Regions from separate parts of the Nocardia sp. NBC_00508 genome, predicted to be linked through region 4. Evidence: riboswitches for the same ligand, from Rfam matches in the RefSeq annotation. Region 4 holds a riboswitch; each other region holds the start of a gene.

Region 1 (4,504 bases), 1.1 Mb from region 4:
GCCGGAAGCCGGGTTCTCGCTGAGCCGCTGGTGGCGCTCGGCAACCCAGAATCGCTGAGCGGACCGTCGGTGCGCCGGGATACCGTGGCGCCCATGGTGAGTGCCGATAGGCCGAAAACGTTGCGCGCGAGCTCGATCCTGCCCACCTGTGCCACGACGCTGGCAGTGCTCGGCGCGGGTATCGCGCTATACAACCGGATCACCGTGCCGCGGCTGGGAAATACACCGACGACGGTGATCGAACCGGTCACCGTCTGCGTCCCGGCGCGCGACGAGGCCGACCGGCTACCCGATCTGATCGCCGATCTGCGTGCCCAGGTGGGAATTCCGCGCATGGCGGTGCGCATCCTCGACGATGGTTCCACCGACGACACCTCCGCCGCCGCGCGCGCGGCGATCGATGGCGATTCCCGATTCACCCTGCTGCGCACCGAGTCCGACCCGGCCCCCGGCTGGACCGGCAAGGCGGCGGCCTGCGCCCGGCTGGCCGAGGATGTGGCGACGCCGGTGTTGATCTTCCTGGACGCCGATGTGCGCGTGGCCCCCACGGCTCTCGCGGCGGCGGTGGGCGCCCTGCGCAGGAGCGAAGTCGCGCTGGTCTCGCCGTGGCCGCACCAGGTGGCCGGATCGGCCGTGGAGGAGGTGGTGCAGCCCCTGCTGTGCTGGTCGTGGGCCTCGACGCTGCCGATCGCCGCCGCCGACCGGAGCCTGCGCCCGTCCACGGCGGTGGCCTGCGGCCAATTCCTCGTGTTCGACAACGCCGGGTACCGCGCGGTGGGTGGCCACGCCGCGGTGGCCGGGAGCGTCACCGAGGACCTCGAGATCGCGCGCACGCTGCGCCGAGCCGGTCATGGCACGGCTTTGGTGGCGGCGGGGCCGCTGGCGCGAACCAGGATGTACCGCGGCGCAGGCGAACTCGACGCCGGCTACACCCGCTGGCTCTGGTCGGCCTATGACGGAACGGTGACGGGCGGAGCCGCGGTGGGAATGCTTGCCGCCCTTGCCTATTGGCTGCCGCCGACCGCCGCCGTGCTCGGCAGAGGTCCGATCCGGCGGACCGGCCTGGCCGGCTATCTCGCCTCCGTCGTCGGCCGACTGCTGGCCCGCTCGACCGAGACCGGTGGCCCGCTCCGGTACCCGGATGTTCTCGCCGCCCTCGCACATCCGCTGTCGGTGGGCGCGTACCTGCTGCTGTGGGCGCGTTCGCACCGTGCCCGCCGCCGGGGCACGGTGCGCTGGAAAGGTCGCCTTCTGGAATAACGTGGGTGGGCATCGTGCCCCTGCGCCCTCGGACGGTCAGGGGCGATGGCCCTGCGGCTGGACACTCACGGCACGGTGGCGATCCCGACTGTCGGCAGGAAGTGGCAGGACCTGGCACCGTTCTGGACCGTGCCGAACACCGCGGCGAGCACGGTGCCACGGCCGGTGTCCACCGGGACCGCGCGCACGCCGCCCATCGGAAGCGACGCGAAGAGGAAGTCCTGGATCGCCTGCTCGGCGGCGGGCCGCAGTTCCGGCGGAACGGCGGCGGGGATCATCCCGCGGGCGACCTCCGACAGCGGCCCCATCCCGGCCGTGCCGCTGCGTCCGGTGCTCAGGTTGACCCAGGCGACGTGCATGCCCGCGGTGTTCGGGCCGTCCGGCCCGAGCCCGTAGGGCACGAAGGTGAACATGGCCTGCCCCGATTTGACGGCGCTGAGGTCCAGGCCGGGAATCTGCACGGTGTTCTTCGGCCACGGGCCCGGAATGGAGCCCGCCACCGCGGGCGCCATGCCGAGGGTGGTGTTGTCGACGCACAACGCCGCCGCGGCTGGATACAGGAACGGCTCGATGCCGAGCGTGCGCAGCGCGTTGAGCGCTGAGTGGTAGACACCCAACAGATCACCGGGGGCGACGGTCTGCGTGGTGCGATCGGGGAATGCCGGAGCCGGGGTGTCCGGGGCCGCGAGCGCGGCACCCGGCCCCGCGAGTGCGAGGGCGACCGAACTGGTCGCGACAGCGGACAACAAGCTCAGACGACGCAACATGATCACGAAACCTCCTCATCGGCGGAACGATCGAGGGGCACAGTACTCCGGCAAACGCACTCAACAGCCGGGATTGCGGACAGCAATTTCGCAGCAGTCCAGTTTGCCCGAATCGAGCCGACGCGCTGGTCCGCCACCACAGGCAAGGCCGTATGCTGCATCGCGCCGCCGCTATTCGGCGCACGCGCCCCGCGCGTGATGAGGCGACGAGGTCCGCACCGCTGTCGACGCGGTAGCGCACGCCTGGCAACTACAAAGATCCGATGAATCCGGGCGCGACAAGGTCTACGCTCACGGTGATTACTTCTCTTGTTCCGCGATCCGCTTGCTGGGCATCATGATTCGGCTCGACCCTTACATCGGTTGACGGGGGGTCGGCACCAACCATCCAGAGCGACCGAGAGACCTGGCTCGTCGACGTCGCAGCAACCCCCCGGTCACCGGGTGCGGGTGCTTCCGCCGGGACCGATGGAGGAACCGAAGTGATCATCGAGGACCCGTCATGGAGTTCCCCCGCCCCCGGAACCACCGCGCCCGGCAGCGCATCCGCGCGAGGGGGTGGAACACCCACCGTGGCCAAGGCCCGCCACCCCTGGCGGTGGGTGGTCAGCGCCGTCGCGCTGATCCTGCTCGCCCAGTTCGTGCACGGGCTCGCCACCAATCCCGGCTGGGACTGGCCGACGTTCGCGCAGTACATCACGGCGAAATCGGTGCTGTCGGCCTTGCGGGTGACCTTGGAACTGACTCTGTGGGGCACCGCGCTGGGATTCCTGCTCGGCACCGCGCTCGCGGTCGCCCGGCTGTCGAACAATCCGGTGTTGCGGGTGATCTCGTGGGTCTACATCTGGGCGTTCCGCTCCATCCCACTGATCGTGCAGTTGCTGTTCTGGTTCAACATCGCCTACCTGTACCAGACGCTCTCGGTCGGCATCCCGTTCGGCCCGGCGTTGTTCACCTTCGAGGTAAACGGGGTGATCAGCGGTTTCACCGCCGCGGTGATCGGCCTGGCCCTGCACCAGGCGGCGTATTCGGCCGAGATCATCCGCGCGGGGTTCATCTCGGTCGACGCGGGCCAGCTGGAAGCGGCCGCCGCGCTGGGGATTCCGCGGCTGCGGCAGTTCCGCACCGTGGTGGTCCCGCAGGCGATGCGCTCGATCCTGCCGAATGCGACCAACGAGGTGATCAGCCTCTTCAAGGGGACCTCGATCGTGTCGGTGATGGCGATCGCCGAGCTGTTCTACCAGGTCCAGGTGATCTACGGGCGCAACGGACGGGTGGTGCCGCTGCTGATGGTCGCGACGGTCTGGTACATCGTGCTCACCACCGTGTTGTCGGTGGCGCAGTACTACATCGAGCGCCACTACGCCAAAGGCGCGCACCGCACCCCGCCACCGTCACCGCTCCAGCGCACGTGGCAGAAACTGCGGGAAGTCGCCGAGATCGGTTCCGCCGCACCGCGCGGAGCGACGCGATGACCGCCACGCCCGCCGTCGAGGTCCGCGGCGTTCGGAAAGCCTATGGGGCGCATCAGGTTCTGCGCGGCATCGATCTGACCATTCGCTCCGGCGAGGTGGTCGCGGTGATCGGTCCGTCCGGTTCCGGCAAGTCGACCCTGCTGCGCGTGGTGAACCACCTGGAATCGCTGGACGCGGGCACGGTGCACATCGACGGCGAGCTGATCGGGTATCGCCTTCGCCGTCACCGGTTGCACGCGCTTCCGGACCGGGAGGTGCGCAAGCAGCGGTCCCGGATCGGCTTCGTCTTCCAGCAGTTCAACCTGTTCCCGCACCTGACGGTGCTCGACAATGTCACGCTCGCACCGCTTTCCGCGCAGCGACGCGACCGCGGCGAGGTCGAGCGCGAAGCGAAGGACCTGCTCGAACGGGTCGGCATCGGACACCTGGCGGCGGCGTATCCGCGCAGACTGTCCGGCGGGCAGCAGCAGCGCGTGGCGATCGCCCGCGCGTTGGCGCTGCGACCCCGCGTGATCCTGTTCGACGAGCCGACCTCCGCGCTGGACCCGGAATTGGTCGGCGAGGTGCTGGACGTGATCCGCGACCTCGCGCACGGCGGCACCGCCCTCGTGATCGTCACCCACGAAATCGGTTTCGCTCGCGAGGTCGCCGACACCGTGGTGTTCCTCGATGACGGCGTCATCGTCGAGCAGGGCCCGCCCTCGGTCGTCCTCGACCGCCCCGAACACCCGCGCACCCGCGCTTTCCTATCCCGAGTCCGCTGATGAACAGGTATCCGATGAAGCTTTCCGCCCTGGTCGCCGCCGCCGCGACGGGAGTCGTGCTGCTGGCCACCGGCTGCACCGAACCCGAGGCGGACTCCGCCGCGCAGCCCGCGGGTTCGATCACCTTCGACCTCTCCCCCGCCCAGTCCGGTCGCGTCCGGGCCGCGAAGGTCGACGCCATCGCCGCGGAGGTGCCGCGGGCGATCCGCGACCGCGGCACCCTGATCGTGACCGGCGC
Region 2 (4,504 bases), 700 kb from region 4:
TGTCGGATTTTCCGCTGCCACAACGTGGGTGCTGCCGCGGCAGCGGAGTCGGTCGCCGCGGGGTTGATCAGACCTTGTGCGGTTCGCTGGCGCGCAGCATGTCCTCGCGCTCGACGACCTTGACGCGTTCGCGGCCTTCGGGTTCGCCGAGGGAGCGTTCGTGGGCGTCGAGGCGGTACCAGCCGGCCCAGGTGGTGAACGGGATGCCCTTGGCTTCGAGGAACTCGGTGACGGCTTCGGGGTCGGGCCGCTGGGCCGGGGTGAAGCGGGGGGCGTCGTCGAGCAGGCAGGCGATGGTTTCGTTGGCGTCGCCCTTGGTGTGGCCGATCAGGCCGACCGGGCCGCGTTTGATCCAGCCGGTCACGTAGGTGGCGGGCAGGTAGCGTTCGGCGCCGTCGGCGTTCTCGTCGGCGATCACGCGGCCGGCTTCGTTGGGTACGGTGCCGGCTTGGTCGTCGAAGGGCAGGTTGCTGATGTTCTGCGACAGGTAGCCGACGGCGCGGTAGACCGCCTGCACGTCCCAGTCCTTGTAGACGCCGGTGCCCTTGACGTTGCCGGTGCCATCGAGCTGGGTGCGTTCGGTGCGCAGGCCGACGACCTTGCCGTTGTCGCCGAGCACCTCGGCGGGGGACTCGAAGAAGTGCAGGAACAGCTTGTGCGGCCGGTTACCGGCATCGCGGATGGCCCACTGCTCGAGGGTGTTGGCGACCATGTCGACCTGCTTGGAATGCCTGCGCGCGGCTTCGGAGCCTTCGTCGTAGTCGATGTCGGCGGGGTCGACGATGACCTCGATGGTCGGGGAGTGGTCGAGTTCGCGCAGTTCCAGCGGGGTGAACTTGGCCTGGGCGGGGCCGCGGCGGCCGAAGACGTGGACCTCGAGGGCCTTGTTGTCCTTCAGGCCGTGGTAGACGTTCGGCGGGATCTCGGTGGGCAGCAGTTCGTCGCCGGTCTTGGCCAGCACACGGGCCACGTCCAGGGCGACGTTGCCGACGCCGAGGACGGCGACCTTCTGCGCGTCCAGCGGCCAGGAGCGCGGCACGTCGGGGTGGCCGTCGTACCAGGATACGAAGTCCGCGGCGCCGTAGGAGCCGTCCAGGTCGATGCCGGGGATGGGCAGCGCGCGGTCGGCGTTGGCGCCGGTGGAGAAGATCACCGCGTCGTAGAAGGCGCGCAGGTCATCGAGGGTGATGTCGGTGCCGTAGTCGATGTTGCCCAGCAGCCGCACCTGCGGCTTGTCCAGCACCTTGTGCAGCGCGGTGATGATGCCCTTGATCCGCGGGTGGTCGGGCGCGACGCCGTAGCGGATCAGCCCGAACGGCGCAGGCATGCGCTCGAACAGGTCGATACTCACCTCGGCATCGGACTTCATCAAGGCGTCGGCGGCGTAGATCCCGGCCGGTCCGGCGCCCACGATCGCGATGCGGAGCGGGCGGGGCGTCGCGGTGTGCGCGTCAGGCCCGGAGGAGGAAGCCTGCGTCACCGCGGAGGGCTCGCGAACACCGCCATCCGATACTGCACTCTGTTCGGTCATCTCTTACGCGCACCCTTATGGTCGAAACAATTAATGACGTCTGGCTTAGCTTAGGCTAAGTTGACGCACCGGCTCGGTCGCACCCCTCCGGTGCGGTTGCCGGCGTTGCCGGCTCGTGGCTGCACGGTGCCCCGTTCGCCGCGGCGATGAGCTGCCGATTCGCTATGACAGCAGGCCGCCGTCCCGCGATTCTATCGGGACGCTCGATACCGCCGGAGGTCCGGTGCGTGAACTCGGTGGATGTCATCGACTATCACAATCGGTGCGTACCCGCTCCCGCGCAACCTATAGCGCCCGCCGGGTCCCGGGCGGGCACAGCCGACCGCCTGCTCCGGGGCCGCGCGCTCGATACCCGCGCCGACCAGGGATCATCGACCCATGACCGAGCAGCAGCCGACCGCGGGCGAGGACGACATCATCCGGGTCGATCAGACCGACAAGCGGTCCATGGTCCCGTTCATCGCGGCCGCGGTGGTCGCGGTGATCGTGCTCATCGCGATCGTGCTCGGCGGGGTGTTGTCGCCCGCTGAGAAAAATGTCACAGAAGCCGACCGCATCGCCGCGGCCGTCCACAACTTCGTCGAGGGCGCCAATCGCACCGGCACCGTGCCGCCGCCCGGCGCCGCATGCCAGGGCTTCGACGCCGCCCGTTCACCGCTGGCCGGACAGTCCGGCGCCGGAAAGTCCGTCGAGATCACGAAAATCGACAACGCGATGGTGGATGGCGACAAGGGCAAGGCGACCGTGACCACGAAGGCGGACGGCACGGAGACGACCAGGACGTGGAACCTCACCAGATCCGATGACCGGTGGCTGGTCTGCACCTGAGCGTTCTCGCACTGCGAACAGTCGTTTGACACGGTGACCCGGGTCGGTGCAATCTCAGTCGAAGGTCATGAGAGCCAGTGTCAAGCCCCGGCATTACTGGTCGGCAACCCTCCTCCGCGGTGGGGTGCTCCGGGTGACGACCTGGCCGTGCTCCGATCCCGGACGCGGCAAGTGCGGATTCGCAGGAGGAGCAGATGAGTTACGCCGGTGACATCACCCCGCAACAGGCATGGGAACTGTTGCGCGACAACCCCGAAGCCGTTCTCGTGGACGTGCGCACGGAAGCCGAATGGAAGTTCGTCGGCGTACCCGACACGAGTTCGATCGAGCGGCCGACCGTGCTGATCGAGTGGGTCGATTCCACCGGCGCGCGCAACGAGGCGTTCGTCGAGCAGTTGCGGCAGGCGCTCGCCGACCACGCCCCGGAGGCGCCGGTCGTGTTCCTGTGTCGCTCCGGCCAGCGTTCGGTCGGCGCGGCGATCACCGCCACATCGGCGGGCTACCGCACCTCCTACAACGTGCTGGAAGGCTTCGAAGGTCCGCTCGACGAGTTCGGGCACCGCGGCGGCTCCGGCTGGCGTGCCCTAGGGCTGCCCTGGCGGCAGTCGTGAGCGCGTGGCAGGCCTGCCCGCGCGGCTCTGCCGACGGGCGTCGGTCGTGATCACCGGCGGCGCGTTCGACAAGCCACTGCCCGAGGGCGTCGGTCCCGCGACACTCGGTGTGCGGGGCGGACTGCGGCGCTCCGGTTTCGAGGAGACCGCCGAGGCGCTCTACCTGACCTCCGGCTTCGTCTACCAGAGCGCGGAAGCCGCCGAGGCCGCGTTCACCGGCGAGGTCGAGCATTTCGTCTACTCCCGCTACGGCAATCCGACGGTCGCGATGTTCGAGGAGCGGATGCGGCTGATCGACGGCGCGGAAGCGTGTTTCGCGACAGCGAGCGGCATGTCGGCCGTGTTCACCGCGCTGGGAGCTCTGCTCGGCGCCGGTGACCGGCTGGTGGCCGCGCGCAGTCTGTTCGGCTCCTGCTTCATGGTGTGCAACGAGATCCTGCCGCGCTGGGGCGTGGAAACCGTCTTCGTCGACGGCGAGGATCTCGATCAGTGGGAGCAGGCGCTGTCGGTGCCGACCGAGGCGGTGTTTTTCGAGACGCCCGCCAATCCGATGCAGACACTGGTCGACGTGCGCCGGGTAACCGAGCTGGCCCATGCCGCGGGCGCGAAAGTGGTACTGGACAACGTCTTCGCTACGCCTCTTCTGCAGCGTGGCTTCGAGCTCGGCGCCGACGTGGTGGTGTACTCCGGCACCAAGCACATCGACGGGCAAGGCCGGGTGCTCGGCGGCGCGATTCTCGGCGCCAAGGACTACATCGACGGCCCGGTGAAAACGCTCATGCGCCATACCGGTCCGGCGCTGAGCCCGTTCAATGCGTGGACGCTCCTCAAGGGGCTGGAGACGATGCCGCTGCGGGTGCGCCATTCGGCCGATTCCGCATTGCGGATCGCCCGCTTCCTGGAGGGCAACAAGGCCGTCAGCTGGGTGAAATACCCCTTCCTGGAGTCGCATCCACAGCACACACTGGCCACCAGCCAGATGAGCGCGGGCGGCACCGTGGTCACCTTCGAGCTGAACGCGCCGGAAAACGAGGCGAAGAAGCGCGCTTTCGAGATCCTGAACCGATTGCGCGTCATCGACATCTCCAACAACCTCGGCGACGCCAAGACCTTGATCACCCACCCCGCCACCACCACCCACCGCGCCATGGGCCCGGAAGGCCGCGCCACCATCGGCCTGTCCGACGGCGTCGTCCGTATCTCAGTGGGCCTCGAAGACGTGGAAGACCTCCTGAACGATCTCGACCAAGCCCTCTCCTGACCGGCTCGGCGAGCCGGTACGGGAGAGGGGCGACAAGTCACGCCGCGAGACGTCGAGACATCACAGGAACTCGGCCAGGACTTCGTTGAAGGCCTCGGGTTCCTCGGAGAACGGCACGTGCCCGCTGCGCTCGAAGCGCACCACCTTGGCGTTCGGCACCCGCGCGGCGATCCATACATCGAGTGGACCGGGGAAGATCTTGCTCTGCCCTCCGTAGACCAGCAGTGCCGGCACGGTGATCTGCGGCAGCACCGGCCGGAAGTCCGAGAAGGC
Region 3 (4,504 bases), 1.6 Mb from region 4:
GCCACGGCAGCGCGTCGCGATCCACCTTGCCGGAGGTGCGGGTCGGTAGCTCGTCGATCACCGCGAGCCTGGGCACCAGCGGAGCCGGAAGTTGTTCGGTGAGACTGGCTCGCGCCGCCTTGGCGTCGAAGTCCGGTCCCGGCCCAGTGAGGTAGCCGATCAGTAGCTTGTTGCCCGCCGCTGTGATTCGGATCGCGGCGGCGGCGCCGGTGACACCCGGGAGATGCTGGAGCGCGTTGTCGATCTCGCCGAGTTCGATGCGGCGGCCGCCCAGCTTGATCTGATCGTCGGCCCGGCCGAGGAAGACCAGTCCCGCGCTGTCGTTGCGAACCAGGTCGCCGCTGCGGTAGGCCCGGTCCCAGCCGACCGAGGGCAGCGGCGCGTACTTCTCGGTGTCCTTGGCCGGGTCGAGATAGCGCGCCAGGCCGACGCCGCCGATCACCAATTCGCCGGATTCGCCCTCCGCCACGGGATTTCCCGCCTGGTCCACCACGACGAGATCCCAGCCGTTGAGTGGAAGTCCGATGCGGATCGGCCACTGGCCGTTCAGCCGCGCGGCACAGGCGACAACCGTCGCCTCGGTGGGCCCGTAGGTGTTCCATACCTCGCGAGCCGAATCATCCGTTCCGGCAAGGCGTTCGGCGAGTTCGGGCGGGACGGCCTCGCCGCCGAAGATCAGCAGCCGCACCGCCTCCAGCGCCTCGACCGGCCAGGTCGCCGCCAGGGTTGGCACCGTCGAGACGATGCTGATCTCGCGCCGCACCAGCCAGGGGCCCAGGTCGGCGCCGGTGCGCACCAGGTCGCGGGGGGCGGGCACCAGGCAGGCGCCGTTACGCCAGGCCAGCCACATCTCCTCGCAGGAGGCGTCGAAGGCGACCGAGAGACCGGCGAGGACCCGGTCACCCGGACCGATCGGGGCGTCGCGGAGGAACAGGTCGGCTTCGGCGTCGACGAACGCGGCAGCGTTGCGGTGCGTGACGGCAACGCCTTTCGGGGTTCCGGTCGACCCGGAGGTGAAGATGATCCAAGCGTCGTCGCCGGGGGTGGGGAGCGCCGACCAGGTGTCGGCACCTTCATGCCGCTCCGCGGCGCGGATACCCGCGGCCGTGGTCTCGATGCCATCGGCGGTCACGATCGCGGTGACCTGGGCTTCGCCGAAGACGAGCTGGGCGCGCTCCGCAGGATCGTCGGCGTCGACCGGCACGTAGGCCGCGCCGCTGTAGAGGACCGCGAGAATGGTCACGTAGAGCCCGCGGGTCCCCGACGGCATACGCACGCCGACCCGGTCGCCGGGGCGCACGCCCGCCGTGGCGAGGCGGGCCATGGTCTTCTCTACCTCGACGACCAGTTCCAGGTAGGACAACACCACGTGGCCGTCATCGATGGCGGGCGCGTCGGGATGCGTGAGCGCTGTCGCGGTCAGGATGTCGACGAGTGTTCTCGGCTCGGGCGCGCGATCGCCCCGCAACAACGGGCGCACCGGCGCATGGACCTCTGTCCAGAGCATGGCGCTCGGTGCACCTCCCATCGACCTGCCTCACACTTCCCGTTGTTGTGTCATAGCTGGGTTACCAAAGGGCAAACGCCATGATGGCCAATCGTCCACGTTACCCGGGGTCGTCGTCATTTGTTGTTCACCCGACTGGATACCGGATCGCCTGGCGCTGTGGGCGTTGTTGCAGGTCGGGACGATTTTCGCGGTACGAACCCCGGCAGCCGCTGGTCGGCGGGGAGCGCGTAGAGTTTGCCGAAAGTTCGCTGATTTGCTGGATGTGATTCCGCTCGCTGTATCTGTTCTGCGTGTTCGCTCGGCTGCGCGTGCGGCTCGCGAGTTGTCATCGGGGTGCTTGTAAAGACTCGCGTGTGGTGGTTATGTCCCGATCGGTGTGTGTGGGCTCGGGTTGGGACGTGGTTGACAGCGCCGGGGCGCTTCTGCCAATCTCGGCTCAGGTCATGAGTGCCAGTGCTAAGCCCCGGCTTGCTGGTCGGCAACCCTCCTCCGCGGTGGGGTGCTCCGGGTGACGACCAGGCCGACGCCCGACCGGGCGCGGCAAGCGCGGACTCGACGAATCATGCGATCGCGGGTCCTCGAGCCGACGGGATTCTCGTGATGACTGCTGCTGTCGACAACGCCTGTGCCCCACTCGCCCGGGTCTCCGGTGACGAACTGCGGGTGCCGCTCGTGCAGGGCGGAACAGCGACCTACGCCAATTTCGACTATGCGGCGAGCGCGCCGGCGTTGGCGCAGGTCACCGACCGCGTGCAGCAGCTGCTGCCGTTCTACGCGAGTGTGCACCGCGGCGCGGGCTACGCCTCGCGGATCTCCACCGAGTGCTACGAGGCCGCCCGCGGGTCGGTGGCCAAGTTCCTCGACGCCGCCGACGATCAGGTGGTGGTGTTCACCCGCAACACCACCGACTCGCTGAACCTGCTCGCGTCCTGCGTGCCCGGCGACACGGTGGTGCTCGACATCGAGCACCACGCCAACTTCCTGCCCTGGACCAGGCAGGGCCGCCGCGTCGTGCAGGCGGCCGACACCGTCGAGGAGACCGTCGGCAGGCTGGTCGCCGAATTGTGCAGCAAGCCCGCCGCGTTGCTCGCGGTGACCGGCGCGTCGAACGTGACCGGCGAGGTGCTGCCACTGGAACGGCTGGCCACCATCGCGCACCAGTGCGGCGCCCGGATCCTGGTGGACGCGGCCCAGCTGGCGCCGCACCGTCGGATCAGCCTGCGGGACACCGGAATCGACTACCTGGCGTGCTCCGGGCACAAGCTGTACGCGCCGTTCGGCGCGGGTGTGCTCGTGGGCAAGCGCGATTGGCTCGATGCGGCACAGCCCTATCTGTCCGGTGGCGGTGCCGTTCGTGAGGTCACCACCACCGGGGCCGAGTGGGCAAACGCCCCGCAGCGGCACGAGGCCGGGTCGCCGAACGTGCTCGGCGCCGCCGCGCTGGCCGCCGCTTGTGACACGCTCTGTGCCATCAACGCCGAAACCCTTGCCGCCCACGAACACCGGCTCGCCGACCACCTCCGCCACGGCCTCGCCGTGATCCCCGGCGTGCGTCTGCTGCGTATCTGGTCCGACAGCACCGACTCGGTGGGTATCGTCGCCTTCGCGCTCGATGGATTCGCTCCCGGCCATGTCGCTGCCTATCTCTCCGCCGAACACGGCATCGGCGTGCGCGACGGCCGCTTCTGCGCCCACCCGCTGCTCGCCCGCCTCGGCCTGGACGGGGCCCTGCGCGCCAGCATCGGCCTCGGCACCACATCCGCCGACGTGGACCGCCTGATCGAGGCCGTGTCCACCCTCGTGCGCACCGGCCCCACCTGGGACTACGCCGCCACCAACGGCCTGTGGAACCCCACGCCCGAAACTCGCCCGTTCACCTCGACCGCCCCCACCGGCGCGGCTCCCTGCCTGATCGGCTAGCCCTAGCCGCAGTCCTTCGAAACAGCAGCTCCGCATCGTGGCCGGTATGGCATGGCGTAGCCGCGCATTCGTTCAGTCGCCCAGCGAGGTCGGGCGGTAATAGCGGCCGTTGTAGTAGAGGAGCGGGGCCGCGGCGGGCTTTTCGTCGGTGCTGTCGTGGACCCGGGTGACCAGGCCGACGACGAGGGTGTGGTCGCCGAGGGGGATGAGCTGGTGCACGGTTATGCGAAGCCAGATCGGGGTGCCGTGCAGGACAGGCTCGCCGGTGTCCAAGGTGGTCCACAAGGAGCGGTCGGTGAATCGCTCCTCGGCGGTTCGCGAGAACCGATGGGCCAGGTGCTGCTGGTGTTCGCCGAGGAAATGGATGACCGCGGATTCCGCGTCCAGCATGGCCGCCAGGCTGGAGGACGTGTGCGCGATGTTGAACGAGACCAGCGGCGGGTCCAGGGACAGCGACGCGAAAGAGGTGGCGGTGAAGCCGACCGGCCCTTGCGGCGAACTGAGCGTGACGACGGTGACGCCCGCGGGATAGTGGCGCATGGAGGCGCGATATTGCTCGGCGGTGATGCCGCTCAGATCATCGGGTATGGCGATTTCCGTCTCGGGCCGTGGTGCTTCGGTCACAGGACGAAACTACGCTCGGCGGCCGAGCCGGTGCGGAGCGCGTGGTGTCCAGGCTGCTCAGCGAGTCAATCCACGTCGATCGGAAGGCCGGCGGTGATCCGCAGCAGCTCCGGGAACGACGTGCGGAAAATAGTGTTCGGGTGCCCTCCCGCGGCCCAGAGCTCGCGATGCCGCGACAGCGCGTTGTCCACCCAGGTCGGCAGGTTGGTCGGATGGCCGACCGGTGCGATACCGCCGATCGGCTGGCCGGTCACTTCGCGCACCAACTTGGCGGGGGCGCGGGTCAGCGTTCCCTCCAGGCGCGCGCCGGTGTTCGCCAGGTCGACCTGATGCGCGCCGGAGACCAGCAGCAGCACCGGGTCGTCGTCGAGCAGGAACACCAGCGATTTCGTGATCGCGCCCACGTCGACGCCCAGTGCTTCGGCGGCGTCCGCGGCGGTGTGCGTCGGC
Region 4 (4,504 bases):
GCCGTCCTCGGCGGCGCGGCTGAATCCGTACACGATGGCGATCAGACCGAGCGTCACCGTGACGGCACCGGGCACGTCATAACCTCCGGTGCGCGGCGCAGGCGCGTCCTTCACCACCCAGGCCAGCGCGCCGAGCAGCGCGACCAGCGCGATGGGCGTGTTGACCAGCAGGCACCAGCGCCACGACGCGTACTCGGTGAGCGCGCCACCCGCGATCAACCCCAGCGCAGCACCGCCGGCGGAAATGCCCGCGAAGACGCCGAACGCGGTGGCTCGCTCGCCAGGTTCGGTGAAGGTCACCGACAGCAGCGAGAGCGCGGCGGGTGCGAGCAGCGCGGCGAACGCGCCCTGCAACGCGCGCCCGGCGAACAGTTCCGCGCCGTTCTGGGCGAGCCCGGCGAGGGCCGACGCGCCCGCGAAGCCGATCAGGCCGATGATGAAGATCCGGCGTCGCCCGAGGTAGTCGGCGAGTCGGCCGCCCAGCAGCAGGAGGCCGCCGAAGATCAGCGTGTAGGCGGTGAGCATCCATTGCCGGTTGCCATCGCTGATGTCGAGATCACGCTGCGCGAACGGCAGCGAAATGGTCACGATGGTGGCGTCCAGTACCACCATGAGCTGGGCCGACGCGATTACCGCCAGCGCGAGCCAGCGCGCCGAGCGGCCCTGTCTTGCGGGCGCGTCCACCGCCTTCGCAGTTTCCGTCACTGTCATCTCCTCGTCCTCGATGTGCCGGATCATCCTGTCATCGAGCGACATTTGTCGTCAAGAGAAAAATGTCGTACTACGACATCTGGCGGTTTACGACAAGAAAACGGAGGGTTGCGTTAGCATGAGGAAATGCTCGAGTCATCGGCGCCGATGGGCGCGAGCGCAGCGGCGGACAACGCCCCAGCGACCCCGGGACTGCGCGAACGTAAGAAGCAGCAGACCAGGTTGCGCATCATCGAGGCCGGGCTCGATCTGTGCGACACGCAGGGCTTCGACGCGACCACGATCGAGCAGATCGCCAATTGCGCGGACGTCTCGCCGCGCACCATCAACCGCTATTTCGACAGCAAAGAGGCCATCATCCTGGGCCCCGTGCAGGACTTCGGGATCGCCGTCGCCGAGACGCTGCGCGGGCTCCCCCGCGCCGGCAACGAACTGGAGGCGCTGCGCGAGGCCTTCCTGCACGTGGTCGACCAGGCCGCCGGAGCGGGCAACACCAGCCCGATCTCGTTCCGGCGATACCAGCAGATGCGGCGAATCCTGCGCAGCAGCCCCTCGGTCAGCGCACGCAGTCTCGAGCACGCCGACTCCAAGAACACCGCGATCGCGGCCGTGCTCGCCGAGCGCCTCGGCACCGAGCCGGACGCGCGCGCCGTGCGGCTCATCGTCGGAGCCTGGCAGCTGATCGGCACCGTCGGCATGGAGTGCACCGGCGGATCGTTCGATCATGAGGACGTGGCGACCGCGTCCCGGGCCGGGCGCACCGCGTTCATCGAGACCTTCGACGAGTTCGTACGCATCTGCTGCGTCCCGCCGAACGACGCCGGCCAGTGAGTTCGCCGAAGGATTTCGGACGCTGACCGCCCGCCGGTTATGATGCCGGGCAGGTCATGAGTGCCAGCGCCAAGCCCCGGCTCGCTGGTCGGCAACCCTCCAGCAGCGGTGGGGTGCTCCGGGTGATGACCTGGCTCCCGAGAGTCGGGAGCAAGCGCGCATCAGGAGGTCGCCGGTATGTGTTGTTCGGCACACCGTTAGCCCCTGCTGTACCGGCGAACACCTTCATTTGGAGCAAACCATGAGTGAATCGACCGCGTCCGCGGCCGGGAACGAACCGGCGCAGTGGTCCTTCGAGACCCTGCGGGTCCATGTGAACGCGAGCAGGACGTTCGCAGGCGGATCGGGCCGGTACGGCCGCATGGCTACCATCGGCGATGTGCGTTCTCTCGTGATTCCCTCCGCGTCGATGACGCATCCCCAGTTCATGCCGGAGGAGCCGACCTCAGGAATCGGTCCAGGAGCCATCCGCCTCGCGGTGGGCATCGAGGACATTCGCGCCGATCGGTGCGCCGGTTTCACGGCGGCGGCGACATGACCGTGAGTACCGAATCGAGCCTCCGCGCGTCCGACGTCACCCTGCCGCCTCCGGACGGCGAGCTCTGCTTCATCCCCATCGGGGACGTGCGGCTGGAGAACGGCGCGGTCGTTCCGGACGTGCGCCTCGCGGTGCAGCGCTGGGGTGAACTCTCCCCGGAGCTGGACAATGTCGTGCTGGTCGAACACGCCCTCACCGGCGACTCGCACGTCGTCGGCAAGCCCGACGACATGCACCCACTGCCCGGCTGGTGGGACGGCATGGTCGGACCGGGCGCGCCGCTGGACACCGACGAATGGTGCGTGATCGCCACGAACGTGCTCGGCGGCTGTAAGGGCAGCACCGGGCCGTCCAGTTCGGCTCCGGACGGAAAGCCTTGGGGCACACGGTTTCCGGAGATCTCGATCCGCGATCAGGTGACCGCGGAAGCGATCCTGATGGACCTGCTCGGCGTCGACCGGCTCGCCGCCGTGGTCGGCGGGTCGATGGGTGGCATGCGGGTGCTGGAGTGGATGGTCGGCGCGCCCGAGCGAGTCGCCGCCGCGCTGGTGCTCGCGGTCGGCGCGCGCGCCACCGCCGACCAGATCGGCACCCAGATCACGCAGATCGCGGCGATCAAGGCCGACCCGGACTGGCAGGGGGGCGACTACCACGCCACCGGCCGCGCCCCGCTGGCGGGCATGGCCATCGCCCGGCGGATCGCACACCTGACCTACCGCACCGAGTTCGAGCTCGACCATCGGTTCGAGAACAAGCCGCAGGGCGACGAGGACCCGTGGAACGGCGGCCGCTACGCGGTGCAGAGCTACCTGGACCACCAAGCCGACAAGCTGTGCAAACGCTTCGATCCGGCGACCTACGTGCTGCTGACCGAGGCGATGAACCGCCATGACGTCGGCCGCGGCCGCGGTGGCGTCGAAGCGGCGCTCGCGGCGACGCCGGTGCCGTGCGTCGTCGGCGGCGTCGACTCCGACCGCCTGTACCCGCTGCGGACCCAGCAGGAGCTCGCCGATCTGCTGCCCGGCTGCGACGGGCTCGAGGTCGTGCATTCCCGCGACGGGCACGACGGGTTCCTCACCGAGGCGGCGGCAGTGTCGAAACTGCTGACCGAGACCATGCGGCTGGCGCGGGACGGCGTGCGGCCCGAACGCTGAAAAGACCGCCGCCCCAGGGTGTTTCGCCCCGTACCATGCCGTAGTCGCCTGCGTGAATTGCCCGCCGGAGCGACCGGGCCACTACTCCCTAGCCGAGATTGATGGTGGCCGCGAGGAACAAGATGCTCGAACCGAGCAGGGTCAGCGTCCCCACGTCGAAGGGTTTGCTGCGCACCGCAAGCAGACCGACCCGCTCGGTCGGCAAGCACAGCCGGAACGCCGCGGCCAGCAACGTCGCGCCACCGAAGAAGAAGGCCCCGCGCCGCCACCGATCGGACGCGACGAAGACCACCGCCACCACGATGACCAGCGTGACAACCACCATCGGCAGATGGCAACGCAGGAATTCCGCCCCCGAACTGCGGCGCACGGTTCGCTGCTCCACGGAAGGCGTATCGGCATCGGTCACGCCCCGATTCTTGCAGACACCCCGAGCGTTGGGAGAAAGCCGCTCGGACTTCACCGATCCGCGGAGCAGAGATGCGGCTTTCGCTGGAGCAGTGACTCAGCGGGCAAGTTGATGCAGTCCGAACCGCACGCCCTGGTCGTCCTTGCAGAAAGCGAATCGGCCGAAGCCCGGCTCCTCGGGTCCGGGATCCTCGGCTTCACCGCCGAGTTCGCGGACGGCCGAGACCGCAGCCTCGATATCCGCGACGCTGAAGAATATGTCGATTCGGCGGTCCTCGTCGTGGTTGTGTAACCCGCCGCGGATACCTCCGGTTTCGAGCCACGCCTGCCCATCCTCACCCATCGGGTGCGGTGTCCAACCGAGAAGCCGCAGGTAGAACTTCTGAGCGCGCACCGCATCGGGCACGCCGATCTCGAAAAAGGTCGGTTCACCGGTCATCGTGGTTTCCTCCGCAATCGAATTTGCTGGACAGCACCGACGCTAGGCCCGCGATCCGCGACCGTCTTGTAAAAATGTTCATCGAACGGCGGGGGCCGGTGCTCCCGGCAAGTTGTGCTGCGCTGCCGCCCACTCCCGCGGTGAGCATCCCGCGAGTTCACGGAAATCTCGATTGAAATGTGCTTGGTCGTAATAGCCGCACGCCAAGGCGATCGAGGTGAGCGATCGGTGGCCCGGCTCGGCGAGTAGCGCCATAGCGCGATCGAAACGAAGCACCCGCGCGGCGGCCTTGGGTGTCAGACCGACTTGGCTGCGGAAACGTTTCGCCAATCGAGCACGACTCCAGCCGATCTCGGTCAGTATTTCGCCGATGATCGCGGTTCCGCCGGTGCGCTGCAACCGATGCCAGGCGAACGCGACCTC

The links. A riboswitch is a leader RNA that binds a small molecule or an ion and turns the genes downstream of it on or off. The one in region 4 is predicted to bind S-adenosylmethionine.
Region 1: another riboswitch for S-adenosylmethionine. It lies ahead of OHA40_RS05595 (amino acid ABC transporter permease); the one in region 4 lies ahead of OHA40_RS10745 (hypothetical protein).
Region 2: another riboswitch for S-adenosylmethionine. It lies ahead of OHA40_RS13890 (rhodanese-like domain-containing protein); the one in region 4 lies ahead of OHA40_RS10745 (hypothetical protein).
Region 3: another riboswitch for S-adenosylmethionine. It lies ahead of OHA40_RS17825 (aminotransferase class V-fold PLP-dependent enzyme); the one in region 4 lies ahead of OHA40_RS10745 (hypothetical protein).

Annotation. Positions count from the first base shown of each region.
Region 1 covers NZ_CP107852.1:1,268,421-1,272,924, forward strand. Annotated here, with positions in the region: gene OHA40_RS05580 (LppM family (lipo)protein) at 1-58, shown strand, start outside; gene OHA40_RS05585 (glycosyltransferase) at 94-1,260, shown strand; gene OHA40_RS05590 (hypothetical protein) at 1,326-2,027, opposite strand; SAM riboswitch class I at 2,409-2,502, shown strand; gene OHA40_RS05595 (amino acid ABC transporter permease) at 2,600-3,502, shown strand; gene OHA40_RS05600 (amino acid ABC transporter ATP-binding protein) at 3,499-4,266, shown strand; gene OHA40_RS05605 (ABC transporter substrate-binding protein) at 4,281-4,504, shown strand, end outside.
Region 2 covers NZ_CP107852.1:3,103,173-3,107,676, forward strand. Annotated here, with positions in the region: gene OHA40_RS13880 (FAD-dependent oxidoreductase) at 68-1,420, opposite strand; gene OHA40_RS13885 (Rv0361 family membrane protein) at 1,910-2,359, shown strand; SAM riboswitch class IV at 2,423-2,539, shown strand; gene OHA40_RS13890 (rhodanese-like domain-containing protein) at 2,554-2,970, shown strand; gene OHA40_RS13895 (O-succinylhomoserine sulfhydrylase) at 3,017-4,231, shown strand; gene OHA40_RS13900 (alpha/beta fold hydrolase) at 4,292-4,504, opposite strand, start outside.
Region 3 covers NZ_CP107852.1:4,019,760-4,024,263, forward strand. Annotated here, with positions in the region: gene OHA40_RS17820 (Pls/PosA family non-ribosomal peptide synthetase) at 1-1,507, opposite strand, end outside; SAM riboswitch class IV at 1,950-2,063, shown strand; gene OHA40_RS17825 (aminotransferase class V-fold PLP-dependent enzyme) at 2,111-3,430, shown strand; gene OHA40_RS17830 (flavin reductase family protein) at 3,503-4,054, opposite strand; gene OHA40_RS17835 (YbaK/EbsC family protein) at 4,120-4,504, opposite strand, start outside.
Region 4 covers NZ_CP107852.1:2,398,659-2,403,162, forward strand. Annotated here, with positions in the region: gene OHA40_RS10735 (MFS transporter) at 1-711, opposite strand, end outside; gene OHA40_RS10740 (TetR/AcrR family transcriptional regulator) at 838-1,542, shown strand; SAM riboswitch class IV at 1,595-1,705, shown strand; gene OHA40_RS10745 (hypothetical protein) at 1,784-2,080, shown strand; gene metX (homoserine O-acetyltransferase MetX) at 2,077-3,234, shown strand; gene OHA40_RS10755 (DUF3017 domain-containing protein) at 3,323-3,559, opposite strand; gene OHA40_RS10760 (VOC family protein) at 3,740-4,081, opposite strand; gene OHA40_RS10765 (helix-turn-helix domain-containing protein) at 4,160-4,504, opposite strand, start outside.